Regions from separate parts of the Mycolicibacterium mucogenicum DSM 44124 genome, predicted to be linked through region 3. Evidence: predicted binding sites of a transcription regulator. Region 3 holds the regulator's gene; each other region holds the start of a gene.
The links. Region 3 encodes LexA, which represses DNA repair genes until DNA is damaged. Its sites were predicted from a motif close to CGAACANNTGTTCG; they were not measured.

Region 1 (4,695 bases), 2.6 Mb from region 3:
TCGCCGCCCGCATCCGCGAAGAGTCGGGTGACGGCATGATCCGCGGCATCATGCGCAGCTTCGGCACCACCGGCAGCGTCATCACCACCGCCGGAATCGTCTTCGCGCTCACCATGTTCGCGCTCATGACCGGCCGGGTGATCAACCTGCTGCAGATCGGGTTCACCATCGGCATCGGCCTGCTGATCGATATCACCCTGGTACGCACGGTGCTGGTGCCGGCCGCGATGGCCATGATCGGTAACCGCATCTGGTGGCCGAGTAAGCCGCACGCCGCCGAGGGGCACGCCGCGACGACCAACGCGGAGCGCGAACCCGCGACCGTCGACGCTTAGGTGGGCTGGGTAAATCGCGGCCGGGTTTGTTGGTCCTACCTCGTCCCATCGTGGCGGTGCCGGTGGATCGTCGACGCTTAGGTGGCCTAGTGTCCTGCGCCGGGAATTCGTTGAAGATATGAACCGAGTCGTTCGAAGATCTCGTCGGCGGTCTTGGTCCAGTTGAACGGGCGGGGGTTGTCGTTCCAGTCTGCGATCCACTCGCGAATGTCCTTCTCGAGGGCCTGAATTGAGCGGTGAACGCCGCGGCGCAGTTTCTGGTCGGTGAGTAACCCGAACCACCGCTCGACCTGGTTGAGCCACGACGAGTAGGTCGGGGTGAAGTGCATGTGGAATCGGGGATGGGCGGCACGCCATTTGGTTACTGTCGGCGATTTGTGCGTCGAGTAGTTGTCGCAGATCAGATGGACGTCCAGGTCAGCGGGCACGGTGTTGTCCAACTTGGTCAAGAACTTCTTGAACTCGATCGCGCGGTGCCGGCGGTGAATCGAGCCGTAGACCTCGCCGGTGGCCACATCCAGGGCGGCGAACAAGGTGGTGATTCCGTGCCGCACGTAGTCATGGGTGCGGCGCTCGGGCATGCCGGGCATCATCGGCAGGACCGGCGCGCTGCGATCCAAGGCCTGGATCTGCGATTTTTCATCGACGCAGAGCACCAGTGCCTTCTCCGGCGGGTCCAGATACAACCCCACGACGTCACGGACCTTGTCGACGAACTGCGGGTCGTTGCTGATCTTGAAGGTGTCCACCTGATGCGGCTTGAGGCCGAACGACTTCCAGATCCGTCCGACCGTTGACTTCGACAACCCGGTCTCAGCCGCCATCGAAGACCGCGACCAGTGCGTGGCGCCTTTGGGTTGACGCTCCAACGTGGCCACGATCAGCTGCTCGACCGCCTCGTCGGTGATCTTGCGCGGCGCACCAGGACGCGGCTCATCGGCCAGACCCTCCAGTCGCGCCTCCAGGAACCGTCCACGCCATTTGCCGACCGTTTGCGGCCACACACCTTCATCAGCGGCGACTTCCTTGTTGGATTTCCCTGCCGCGCAACCCAACACGATCCGACAACGTTGGGCCAACGCCTGCGAGGACTTCGATCGACGGGCCCACCGCTGCAACGTCTCACGTTCGTCGTCGGTCAACACCAACTCGACTACCGGCCTACCCCTGGTTCCCACCCGCCAATTCTACAATTAATCAACTAATTTACGGCGCAGGACACTAGCTGTCCTTTGACGCTCCTGCGGCCCCGGTCGCTTCGCCCGAAGTTCTCTGGACGGGTCTGGGACCCTCGGCGGTTAGGTCGGCTCCGCAATCGTTCCGGCCCATCCCAGAGGGCGCCGGCGCCGGCTGGTCGATCGTCGGCGGTTAGGTCGGCTAATCGGTCGTGTCGTCCGGCGCGGTGGCTTGGCAGGTTGCCGGTGGCTTGGCTTGCCTCTTGGCGTCCCGCGTTCGCGGACCGAGTTGGCTAGTTGTCCTAACCGTCGACGATCCATGCGCCTGGGGGTGGAACCCAATCCTGCTGTGGCGCTTCTGTTTAGGTGCTCTAACCGTCGACGATGCGGCGATGTCAGCAGTCGCTGATCTTGTCGGTGGGCGCATCTATATTCGAACGTATGAGCGAATCAAATAGTGATCCCCACGCCGCGGCCGCGGCGGTCGACGCGATCACCCTGGCCACCCGCCAGGAGAACGCCGCAGGGGCCCGCCGCCTGGCCGCGATCGGCGACCTGTGGGAGCTGCGCGCTCCCGACGACGACATCGAAAAACGGTACTGGGCGATCGACGGCTTTTCTGGCCTGGTCGTGGAGGTCGCCGCCGCGCTGGGGGTGTCCCGCAAACGGGCACAGGCCCAGGTGGAGCGGGCAGTGATGCTGCGCACCCGCCTACCCAAAGTCGCAGCCGTCTACGCCAAAGGGCTGATCGATGCGGTGATGGTCGCGATGATCGTCGCGCGCACCGACCTGATCATCGACGACGACGTCGCCCAACAGGTCGACGCCGACCTCGCCGCCAAAATCGTGGCCTGGGGTCGATTGTCGAAACCGAAAATGGAACAACGCATCGACGCGATCATCGCCGCCTCCGACCAGGCCGGGGTGCACCCGCCCAAACCCCCGTCCCAAGCCCGGTACCTCGACATCCGCGCCTGCGGCCCCGGCGCCGCCAGTGTCTGCGGAACGCTGGATGCCGCGACCGCCGCCGTGCTCGACGCGGCCCTGGACGACCTCGCAAAAAGTGTGTGCCGCAATGATCCGCGCAGCCATGATCAGCGGCGGGCCGCGGCCATCGATGCCCTGGCCCGCGGTGGCCGGTTGCGCTGCGAGTGCGGACAGGAGGACTGCCCCGCCACCGCGGCCGAGCTACCGGCGGCGACCGTCGGCCCCCGCGCCGTCATCCACGTCATCGCCGCACCGGAGGCAGTGAACGGGCAGGCCCCCGGGTTCCTGCCCGGCTACGGGCAGATCCCCGCCGAACAGGTCGAACGACTCGCCGACGGCGCGATGATCCGGCAGGTCGTCATCGCACCGGATGCGGCCGAACCCCGGTACCGGCCCTCGGCCAAACTGGCCGAGTTCGTGCGCTGCCGGGACCTGACCTGCCGATTCCCCGACTGTGACCGGTCCGCCGAGGCCTGCGACATCGACCACACGACCGCCTATCCTGCGGGGCCGACGCACCCGTCGAACCTCAAATGCCTGTGCCGGTTCCACCACCTGCTCAAAACCTTCCACCCTTGGCGGGATCAGCAGTTCCCCGACGGGACCGTCGTGTGGACCGCCCCCACCGGGCACACCTACATCACCAAACCCGAAGGCGCTCACTGGTACCCACAACTCGCCCAACCCACCGGCACACCCGAGATCGGCGAGGAGCCGCCACGCAGCCCCGCGCGCGGTCACTGCATGCCCAAACGCAAACGCACCCGCGCCCAAGAACGCCAACAACTCGTCAACCAAGCCCGCACGGCCAACGAAGAACGCATCGCCGACGAACAATCGCGCCGCATCGAACACGAAAAGATCCGGGCAGCAGAAGAAGGCTGGAATGAACCCGCACCGTTCTGAAATACGGAAAACGGCCGCTCACAATGGGTTTCACCATCGCGAGCGGCCGTCGTAGGGCAGCAGGGGTGACGACCACCCCGCCGGCCGTAGCTACGGGCACCCCAAGAACTGGCAGGTCGCGTTGGTGTTCTCGCCCGCGACTGTGCGGTAGTGGGGGTGACCGCCGTACCAGCCGTCTTCGGCGGTCATGCCGACGACCTGAGGTGGCATTCCGCGGTGTACCAAGTTGTACCGATGGCAGGTCGTCCAGTCCCAGTCAACCTCGGTGAAGCCGCCGGGGACCGGCTGGCCCGGGCACCAGGTACCCGAGGAGGGTTCTGCGTGGGCGGTGCCGGCGCTGAATCCAAAGGCGGCCAGACTCATCCCACCGGACAGCAGTGCCGCCGCGGCCAGTCGTGCGATTCGTCGCGTCATGTGAACTCGACCTTTCTGTTCGTCGACGCTGCCGTCGATCTGCTGCTGATTGGTGAACGAAGCATGCAGCCCGCCGCTTGGGAGATTCTTGGCTCGCACCCACGAGGCAGCCGAACACGACCCGACACCGTTCGAGTGCGGTCCTCGGGTCGGTTCGGCGACTGTGGCTAAACCAGTTCGGGCACCCGCAGGTGGGCGAAGGCCACATCGAATTCGGCCTCATCCAGCTCGGCCGCACCCGTTTCCTTCATGCGCATCTGCTTCATCGTGCGCGCGCCATCCCGGTTGCGCTCCATGGATTCCCGGCTGTCGAACGTCGTGCAGGAGACCCCGCGGCCGGTGTTCCGATCAACCAGCAGGCTCGTGCTGCAGAAACCCTCGAGGGCCTCGCTGTCGGGGACGATGTTCATCTTGAAGTGTTCGATTGCGGCGTCAGCATGAGCCGGGTCGACATGCCCCCACGTAACGCGCGCACATGCGCCTTCGGGCAGCTGGCGAGCGCGGTGCAATATCGCGATATCCCACTCGTCGACGGTGGCGGCGCCGCCGAACATCTGGATTGCCTTTTCGCGGATCGGCCGAACTTGTTCGGCGACAGCGTTCATCGCGTCCCCGGACTCCCACGCGGTCACCGCGATGCACCGGCCGGACTGCCGGTCGGTGAGCAGCGACATGCCCACGAACCCTTGGAGGCCTTGGAGTTGGGGCATCACTTCATCGCGGAGATGAGCAACTCCAGCGTCGATGGCCGAGGGTTGTGCGTGAATAGTGGTAGAGCGTGCGTACACGACCCACCCCTCTATCTCGGGGCAGCGCCCCAGCGGCACCGCCGGTCCACCGATATACGTTCCTCCGATGTCCGGCGGCTGGCAATAGCC
Region 2 (4,695 bases), 330 kb from region 3:
GGCTGGAGCTGGCGTCGCTGAAGGAGTCGGCGATCCTGGAACTGGGCCTGGCAGTGCAGGATTGGGTCGACGGCGACGACCCCTACGCGCTGGTCGCCGCGGCGCTGCCGGGCAGTGCCGTCGCGGTGACCGACGCGATGCCCGCACTGCACCTGCTGCCGCTGGCGTCGGTCCTCGGCGCGGTGCCGGTGCTGGCCACCGACGTGCTGCGGCAGTTGCGAATGATCAAGGACGCCAGTGAGATCGACGCCCTGACGAAGGCCGGTGCGGCCATCGACCGCGTCCACGCGCGGGTGCCCGAGTTCCTGGTGCCGGGCCGCACCGAAGCCGACGTCGCCGCGGATATCGCCGAAGCGATTGTCGCCGAAGGGCATTCGGAGGTGGCGTTCATCATCGTCGGCTCCGGACCGAACGGTGCCGACCCGCATCACGAATGCTCCGACCGCGAATTGCAGGTCGGGGACATCGTCGTCGTCGACATCGGCGGGCCCGTCGAGCCCGGCTACAACTCGGACTGCACCAGGACATACAGCATCGGTGAACCCGATCCCGCGGTGGCACAGCAGTATTCGGTGCTGCAACGCGCGCAGGCTGCCGCCGTGGCCGCGGTCCGGCCCGGGATGACCGCCGAGCAGATCGATGCCGCGGCCCGCGACGTCCTGGCCGCCGAGGGGCTGGCCGAGGTGTTCGTCCACCGCACCGGCCACGGCATCGGACTGTCGGTCCACGAGGAGCCGTACATCGTGGCGGGCAACGCCCTGACGCTCGAGCCCGGCATGGCGTTCAGCGTCGAGCCCGGTGTGTATTTCGCGGGGCAGTGGGGCGCGCGGATCGAGGACATCGTCGTCGTCACCGACGACGGCTGCGTGTCGATGAACAACCAGCCGCACGAATTGGTGGTTGTCCCGGTTTCATAGCGGGCTGTTGTCAAGATCGGCTAAGAAAGACAAGATCGACGCCATGGCTGAAATCCGCCGTGGCCGCACGGGACGTGCCGCCAAACTGGCAACCCTTCCCGCCGGGATCGCGGGCCGCGCCGTCCTGGGCGTCGGCAAGCGTATGGCCGGCAAGTCGAAAGAGGACGTCAACGCCGAGCTCGTCGAGAAGGCCGCCGAACAGCTGTTCCAGGTGCTGGGGGAGCTCAAGGGCGCGGCCATGAAGCTGGGACAAGCGCTTTCGGTCATGGAGGCCGCCATCCCACCGGCGTATGCCGAGCCCTATCGCGAAGCCCTGACCAAGCTCCAGAGCGACGCCCCGCCGCTGCCCGCCGAGAAGGTGCACCGCGTACTCGATGCCCAGCTGGGCACCAAGTGGCGTGAGCGTTTCCAGTCCTTCGACGACACGCCCGTTGCCTCCGCCAGCATCGGTCAGGTACACAGCGCGGTGTGGAGCGACGGCCGCCGCGTCGCGGTCAAGGTGCAGTACCCGGGTGCCGACGAAGCCGTGCGTGCCGACCTCAAGACGCTGCGCATGCTGACCACACTGTTCAAGCAGGTGGTTCCGGGCGCCGACGTCAAGAGCATCATCGACGAGCTCATCGAGCGCACCGAGGAAGAACTGAACTACCGCATCGAGGCGGACTATCAGCGGGCGTTCGCCAAGGCTTTTGCGGGCGATCCGCAGTTCTACGTCCCGGCGGTCGTCGCGTCGTCACCCAAGGTTGTCATCACCGAATGGATGGAGGGCCGCAAGCTCTCCGAGATCATCGCGGGCGGCACGGAAGACGAGCGCAACAAGTGTGCGCACCTGTTGCTCGAGGTCACCATCAGCGCCCCGTATCGCTGCGGGCTGCTCCACGTGGACACCCACCCCGGCAATTTCATGCTGCTCGACGACGGCCGGTTCGGTGTCATGGACTTCGGTGCCGTTGCGGTTCACGAGGGTGGTCTGCCGCGCGCGACCGGTCCCATTCTGCGGCTCGCGCGCGACGAGAAGTGGGAGGAGATGACGGCGTATCTGCGCGAGGAAGGCTTCATCCCCGCCGGGGCCACCGTCTCTCACGAAGAGATCAACGCCTACCTGCTGCCGTACATCGAGCCGTTGCGTCACGAGAGCTTCCACTTCAGCCGCAGATGGTTGCAGGGCATCGCCGCCACCGCCGCGGACATCCGTAGCGAGCAGTTCGCCGCCACGTTCAAGACCAGCCGCCAGCTGAACCTGCCGCCGAACTATCTGATGATGTTCCGGGTGCTCGGCGGTCTGCTCGGCATTGCCGCGCAGCTGGACGCGACCATCAACTACGCCGAGATCGTCGACAAGTGGGTGCCCGGGTTCCGCGAGGACTGACGAGTTCGGCGCGGCAACGCCGGAGTCGTTGCGGCTGGTGAAACGTCTTGTTGGGCAACAAATTTGACCTCATTGGTCACTTTCGGCACAGGCGTCCCAAACTGCGGAAATTTGTCGGTGGTTCGAACTAGTGTTCGAGTATGGGATTGACCGATCCAGCCGCTGTCGAGGAGGCCTACGCCGCCTACGAAGCTGCGCACGCTCGGCTCGCGTCCCTGGACTACACCGGCCTGGATGTGCGGACATTGTTGGAATTGAAGTCCCGCCGTGAAACCCTGAAGTGCGCCGCCGAGGCCGTGGATCACCGGATTTTGGTTGTGGCGCAGTCTCAGGTCACGGCCCGAGAGCTTGGCGCGAAAAATTGGGCCGAAGTGCTGCGTACCCGGTTACGCCTGGACAGCACTGAAGCCAACCGCCAGGTCCGCGACGCCCAGCATTTGGCGCCCCGCACCGGGTTGACCGGGGAGCCGTTGCCGCCGCTGTGGGAGTTCGCCGCCGCGGCCCAGGCCGAGGGCATGATCAACACCGAGCACGTGAAGGTGATCGGCCAGTTCATCAACAAACTCCCCGGGTGGGTCGACCCCACCACCAATGGACAGTTCGAGCAGTCCCTGGTTGCTGGTGCGCGGCACCAGACCCCGGAAGAACTGCGTGCCGCGGCTGAGGCGCTGCTCTACCTGCTCGATCAGGACGGGCCGCTACCCGATGATGCCGAACGCGCCCGCAAACGCAGCTTCCGCATCGGCAAACAACAACCCGACGGCATGTCCAAAGTGGACGGCTGGCTCGACCCCGAAGCACGCGCCACCCTCGAAGCAGTCCAAGACAAACTCGGCGCCCCCGGCATGTGCAACCCCGCCGACCCCACACCGTGCCAGTCCGGTACGCCCACCCAGGCCCAGATCGACAACGACACCCGCAGCGCCGACCAACGCAACCACGACGCCCTCGCCGCCATGGGCCGCATCGCCCTCGGAACCGACCTCGGCGACCACAACGGCCTACCTGTCGTCATCGCGGCCACCTGCACTGTCGCCGAATTGGAGCGCGGCACCGGCCACGCACTCACCCTCACCGGCAGCCGGTTACCGATCTGCGATCTCATCCGCATGGCTGCCCGCGGCGCCGACCACTACCTCGTCGTCTTTGACGACCACACCGAACAACCGCTGTACATGGGCCGAGCGCGTCGCACCGCCACTGTGGCGCAACGATTCGCCCTCTTCGCCCGCGACCTGGGCTGCACCAAACCCAACTGCACCGTCCCCGCCTCGCGTTCTCAGGCCCATCACGTCGACACCGACTGGCGCGATGATGGCCCCACCGACATCACCAACCTCGCCCTCGCCTGCGGCTGCGACAACCGCCTCGCCGACACCGGCGGCTGGAGCACCACCATGGCCAACGGCCGCGCCCACTGGACCCCGCCACCACTACTCGACGTCGGCCAACCCCGAACCAACCAATACTGGCACCCCACGCTCTACCCAGCCGAGAGCGGCGATGACGAGAGCGGCGAAAGTGACAGTCCCGCAAGCTAACCGGGGGTCGACGGCGCCCGGTGATACGGCAAGTCGGCGCGCTGCGGATGCCGCGCGTCCGGCCGACCGTGTCGGCATGCCCGCGTACCGTTGGCTGATGCCCGATTTCCTGGCCACGCCCCGCGACGGCTATGACCGTGCGGCCGCGCACTACGTCAGGCGCTTCCAAAACCATCTCGACGACAGGCCGGTGGACCGCGCCATGATCAATGCCTTTGCCGAACTGGTCACCAAGACGGGGAAGCCGCGCGTGCTGGACGTGGGGTGCGGCACCGGCGTGGCCACCGCGGCGCTCGCTGCGGCCGGCCTGGACGTCACCGGAATCGATCTGTCTCCCAACATGATCGCGCAGGCGCGGCAGCACAATCCGGGTCTGGAGTTCCGCATCGGGTCGATGCTCGACCTCGACGTGGCCGACGGCAGCGTCGGCGGGCTCTGCGCCTGGTACTCGATCATCCATGTCCCAGACGCGCACCTGCCGCGGGTTTTCGCCGAGTTCCACCGGGTCCTGGCGCCGGACGGCGTGCTGCTGCTGGCGTTTCAGGTCGGTGATGAGCCGCGGGTGCTGACGGACTTCGACGGCGAGCAGGTGGACTTGACGTTCATCCGCCGCAGGCCTGAGGCGGTCGCACAGCTGTTGTCGACCAGCGGGTTTCGCGTCTATGCCGAAACGGTCCGGCAACCCGATGACGCCGAATCGACGCCGCAGGCCTACCTCATTGCGCGTCGAGCAGCTTGATCAATCGCTTGGTCGCGACGAGCCGGAACGATGCGTCGAGCAGCTCCCGGACCTCGTCCCAGTCGACCTTCGCCGCGGTGAAGTCCAGCCCGAGCCAGCCTGAGGGGCCCATGTAGGCGGGATAGTAGA
Region 3 (4,695 bases):
CGAGCAGTTCCTCGCCGAACAGTCCGGCGATGGGTTCTCCGATCCCCAGGCCGGCGACGACGGCACTGTCGGCGACTGACCACGCGGTCGGCTTGGCCGACACGATGGGAAGGAGCTGGGACGATGTCCGACGGGAAGCCCAACCTGCACTCGGTGCGTGACGTGACGCCGCGGCTGGAGTACCGCACCATCCACGGCTACCGGCGAGCCTTCCGGATAGCAGGTTCCGGGCCGGCGATCCTGCTGATCCACGGCATCGGCGACAACTCCACCACGTGGGAAACCGTGCAGACGCGCCTCGCCCAGCGATTCACCGTCATCGCTCCGGACCTGCTCGGCCACGGCCAGTCCGACAAGCCGCGCGCCGACTACTCGGTGGCGGCGTACGCCAACGGCATGCGGGACCTGCTCAGCGTGCTGGACATCGAACGCGTGACGGTCGTCGGCCATTCGCTGGGCGGCGGCGTGGCCATGCAGTTCGCCTACCAGTTCCCGCAATTGGTCGAGCGCCTGGTGCTGGTCGGCGCCGGTGGCGTCACCCGCGACGTGAACATCGCGCTGCGGCTCGCGGCGCTGCCGTTGGGCACCGAAGCGCTGGCACTGTTGCGAATCCCGTTGGTACTCCCGGCGCTTCAGTTCGCCGGGCGTCTCGGTGGCGCGCTCCTCGGGTCGACCGGTCTGGGACACGACCTGCCGAACATGCTGCGGATCCTCAACGACCTGCCCGAGCCCAAGGCCTCGTCTGCCTTCGCGCGGACCCTGCGTGCCGTTGTCGACTGGCGCGGCCAGGTGGTGACGATGCTGGACCGATGTTATTTGACCGAAGCCATTCCGGTGCAATTGGTTTGGGGCACCCAGGATGCCGTCATCCCGGCCGCGCATGGCGAACTGGCCCACGCCGCGATGCCGGGTTCCCGGCTCGAGTTCTTCGACAACTCAGGACATTTTCCATTTCACGACGATCCCGATCGGTTCGTGAAACTCATCGAGGACTTCATCGACACGACCGCGCCGTCGGTCTACGACCGTGACGCGCTGCGCGGCCTTCTTCAGGCCGGCGTCACAACAAAGACGATGGACGCCTCGGTCGATATGAAAGCCGCGGTGTTCGACGCGATGGAGACCGACGAACGCAGCGCGACCTAGCGGCCGTTCAGCCCGACGACGTGACGCCGCGGTGCGCGCGCAGCGCCTCGATTTCGCGTTCGAAGTCCTCAGCGGACGAGAATGAGCGGTACACCGAGGCGAACCGCAGATAGGCGACCTCATCGAGGTCACGCAGAGGACCGAGGATCGCCAACCCGACCTCATGGCTGGGCACTTCGGGAGATCCGGTGGCCCGCACCGCATCTTCGACCTTCTGTGCCAACAGGTTCAGGGCATCGTCGTCGACCTGCCGCCCCTGGCAGGCGCGCCGTACGCCCTTGATCACCTTGTCCCGGCTGAACGGTTCGGTGACGCCGCTACGTTTGACCACCGCAACGACTGCGGTCTCCACCGTGGTGAACCGGCGGCCGCATTCCGGGCATGACCGGCGACGCCGAATCGCCTGCCCTTCATCAGCTTCTCGTGAATCGACCACACGCGAGTTCGGATGCCGGCAGAACGGACAGTGCATCACCGCTCCTTCGCCGCACCGACAATCGACCGTTTCGAACGGTCTCGAGCCTACCCGTGCCGCTCGGACGCGGCCGGGCGCCGTGCCGATCGAGGTGCGCACGGGCCGTCCTCAGCCGACCGGCGCGATCAGCGTCTGCCCGGCATTCAGGGCCACCGACGGCAGCTTGTTCAGTTCCTTGATGCGGTCGACGACGGCGCTGACCGGCGCATCGGGCGCCACCCGCCGGGCGACCTGCTGGATCGACTCCCCGGTCTGCACCCGGACCACCGCGAGCTGCGCGGGCACCGATGCTGCCGAAGACGTCGGCTGGACAGCTTCACCGAACTGCGCGACCAGACCCAGCCACACCGTGATCCCGGCCGCGACGAGGGCCAGCAGCACCGTGGTCAACGGCGTGATCGGGTTGCGGCGGTGCGAGGCGCGGGAGGTCAGGACACCGGTGCCCCGGTGGCGGAAGGCCGCGCCCGCGGGACGAGAGCCGGCCGGCCGCAGCCGGGCCTGGCGGTGCCGATTCACATCTGAACGCCGAGGCACGGTGCGGACGACGACGTCGGTCGGGTATTCGCGGGTGATGACGGTCATGTCGGTTCCTCTCAGGAGTTCGTACATAGGTTCGATCGCTCTTATGTTCGACTATATCGCCCAAATGTTCGAACGGTAGAACATGTGATCGAACTGTTGCGAACGATACGACCACCCACCGACAAGTTCCGTTCCCCGACTCCGCGACCCCTTTCGCGACGTCACAACCGGATCCACCCCGCGACACGCCGAGCCGCCCGATCTCGAACACATGTTTGATGAATCGTGCGCACTGGGCTAGATTCGTCTCCATGAGCGACAGCACCGACACAACGGACGCCCAGCCAGGCGGACGGTCCAGCAGCCTCACCGAGCGCCAGCGGACCATCCTCGACGTCATCCGCACCTCGGTCACCACGCGCGGTTATCCGCCCAGCATCCGGGAGATCGGCGACGCCGTCGGGCTCACCTCGACCTCGTCGGTGGCCCACCAGCTGCGCACGCTGGAGAAGAAGGGCTATCTGCGCCGCGACCCGAACCGCCCGCGCGCCGTGGACGTGCGCGGCGCGGACGACTCGACCGGCGCCACCATCACCACCGACGTCGCCGGTTCGGACGCACTGCCCGAACCGACCTTCGTCCCGGTGCTCGGCCGGATCGCCGCCGGTGGCCCGATCCTGGCCGAAGAAGCCGTCGAAGACGTCTTCCCGCTCCCCCGCGAACTCGTGGGCGAGGGCTCGCTGTTCCTGCTGAAGGTGGTCGGCGAGTCGATGATCGACGCCGCGATCTGCGACGGCGACTGGGTCGTCGTGCGGCAGCAGAACGTGGCCGACAACGGGGACATCGTCGCGGCGATGATCGACGGTGAGGCCACGGTGAAGACCTTCAAGCGCACGAAGGGCCAGGTGTGGCTGATGCCGCACAACCCGGCGTTCGATCCGATCCCGGGCAACGACGCGGTCGTGCTCGGCAAGGTCGTGACCGTCATCCGCAAGATCTGACGCCCGCCGGACCTACAGATGAGCCCCGCTGCAGTCGCTCGCAGCGGGGCTCAGTCGTGACTCACGTCAGCCGCGGATGAACCCGTTGGTGACCGCGAATTCCTCACTGGCAAACCAGATTTGGACGGGCGCTTCGTCATATCCGGGGGACCCCGGCACCCAGTACAAACCCGACTCCGTATTGGCCTTGATGCCGTAGCCCTCGGGCGGCTCCGCACCCGTGGCAACGCGGAACGACATCTGCGCGGTCTCGGGCTCCTCGGCCCCCAGCGCGTGGTGCCTGCCGCTGGCCGGGCCGGCCACCACGGCCTCCTCGGCCGGCGTCGCGATCGCCGGCGGCTCGTCCACCGGCGCTTCCACGGGCGCTTCGGCAGCCGGTTCCGCTGCCGGCACGTCCTCCGCCTCGGCCTCGGCGATCTGCTCCTGCGGCTCGGGCGCACCCTCGTCAGCCGCCCGCTCGCCGGCGTCCCGGGGCCGCAGGCCCGCGAAGCCCGCCAACCCGGCCGCCGTCAGGCCCGCTGCCGCACCACCGCGACGCAGGGCCTCGGGAAGCTGCACCGACTTAGTCGGCTCGTCGCCTTCCGGCTCCGACTCGGTGGGCTCACTGGGCTCGGCTGCGTCCACCGGCTGGGCCTCGGCTTCGGCCTGTGCCTCGAACTCGGCGTCGGCCGGCTCATCCGCGGCCGGCTCATCCGCGGCCGGCTCGTCCACGGGCTGCCCGGCCGTGAAATCGGGGTACACCGTCGGCGCTGTGTCGATGACGTCCGGGTTGCTCTGGAACTCGGGTCCCCCGTGCGGGCCGTCGAAATGTTGGTCCTCGGCCGGGTACTCGTCGCCGTACTCGCTGTCGGCGCCGCCGTCCGCATACTGCGGATCGCCGTACTCCCCGTCGCCGAACTCGTGGTCGTCGTAGTCGTACGCGTCCTGGTCGTCGACGGCGTCCTGGCCGGCACTCCGCCGGCGTCGCAGCAGCGCTGCGATCACGATGCCGACCACCACCAGCAACAGCGGGATGATCGCCAGCAGCCACCACCAGTGGAACTGGTACCACTTGCCGGACTCGTCGGCCTGCGAGGTCACGCCACCCGGCAGATCGACGCTGGGCACCTGCAGGCCGCCCAACTGCGACGCCAGCTCGGCCGGCTCGGTGCTGAACGCCCGGGTGGACTTGTTCCACGAGATCGACCCGCCGCTGAACTTCTGGCTGACGACGTCGCCGTTGACCGTCTGGTCGGCGGTCGGTGCGCCGAGCTTGCCGGTGGCGCCGCCGAGCTTGTCCCACGCCGCGTTCATCGCGCCGCGGACGACGAACGCGCCGTGCTCGGGCGTCCAGAAGATCGCCGGGTTGTCGGCGGCGGCAAAGGTGGCGATCCGGCTCTTCGGCGCAATGCCGCCGTCGGTCTCGTTGCTCGCGGGGAATCCGAGATCGCCCTGCGGTCCGCCGGCTGCGCGGTACTTGGCCAGCACGTCGCCGGTGATCGCGTGCGCACCGGTCGCCGGCGAATAGAAGATGGTGCCGCCGGCGAAGTTCTGCGCCACGCCGTCGCCGAC

Region 1: C1S78_RS24540 (HNH endonuclease signature motif containing protein) is a predicted target of LexA. The motif match lies at 1,933-1,946, and genes of this name have one in related genera.
Region 2: C1S78_RS10475 (HNH endonuclease signature motif containing protein) is a predicted target of LexA. The motif match lies at 2,410-2,423, and genes of this name have one in related genera.

The regions. Positions count from the first base shown of each region.
Region 1 covers NZ_CP062008.1:5,041,930-5,046,624, forward strand. The annotation lists gene C1S78_RS24530 (MMPL family transporter) at 1-335, shown strand, start outside; gene C1S78_RS24535 (IS630 family transposase) at 422-1,513, opposite strand; gene C1S78_RS24540 (HNH endonuclease signature motif containing protein) at 1,952-3,403, shown strand; gene C1S78_RS24545 (hypothetical protein) at 3,494-3,817, opposite strand; gene C1S78_RS24550 (hypothetical protein) at 3,985-4,605, opposite strand.
Region 2 covers NZ_CP062008.1:2,157,670-2,162,364, forward strand. The annotation lists gene C1S78_RS10465 (M24 family metallopeptidase) at 1-917, shown strand, start outside; gene C1S78_RS10470 (ABC1 kinase family protein) at 961-2,286, shown strand; gene C1S78_RS10475 (HNH endonuclease signature motif containing protein) at 2,427-3,827, shown strand; gene C1S78_RS10480 (class I SAM-dependent DNA methyltransferase) at 3,925-4,566, shown strand; gene C1S78_RS10485 (MmcQ/YjbR family DNA-binding protein) at 4,544-4,695, opposite strand, start outside.
Region 3 covers NZ_CP062008.1:2,485,909-2,490,603, reverse strand. The annotation lists gene C1S78_RS12115 (proteasome assembly chaperone family protein) at 1-79, shown strand, start outside; gene C1S78_RS12110 (alpha/beta fold hydrolase) at 124-1,146, shown strand; gene nrdR (transcriptional regulator NrdR) at 1,154-1,618, opposite strand; gene C1S78_RS12100 (LysM peptidoglycan-binding domain-containing protein) at 1,730-2,203, opposite strand; gene lexA (transcriptional repressor LexA) at 2,455-3,144, shown strand; gene C1S78_RS12090 (sunset domain-containing protein) at 3,211-4,695, opposite strand, start outside.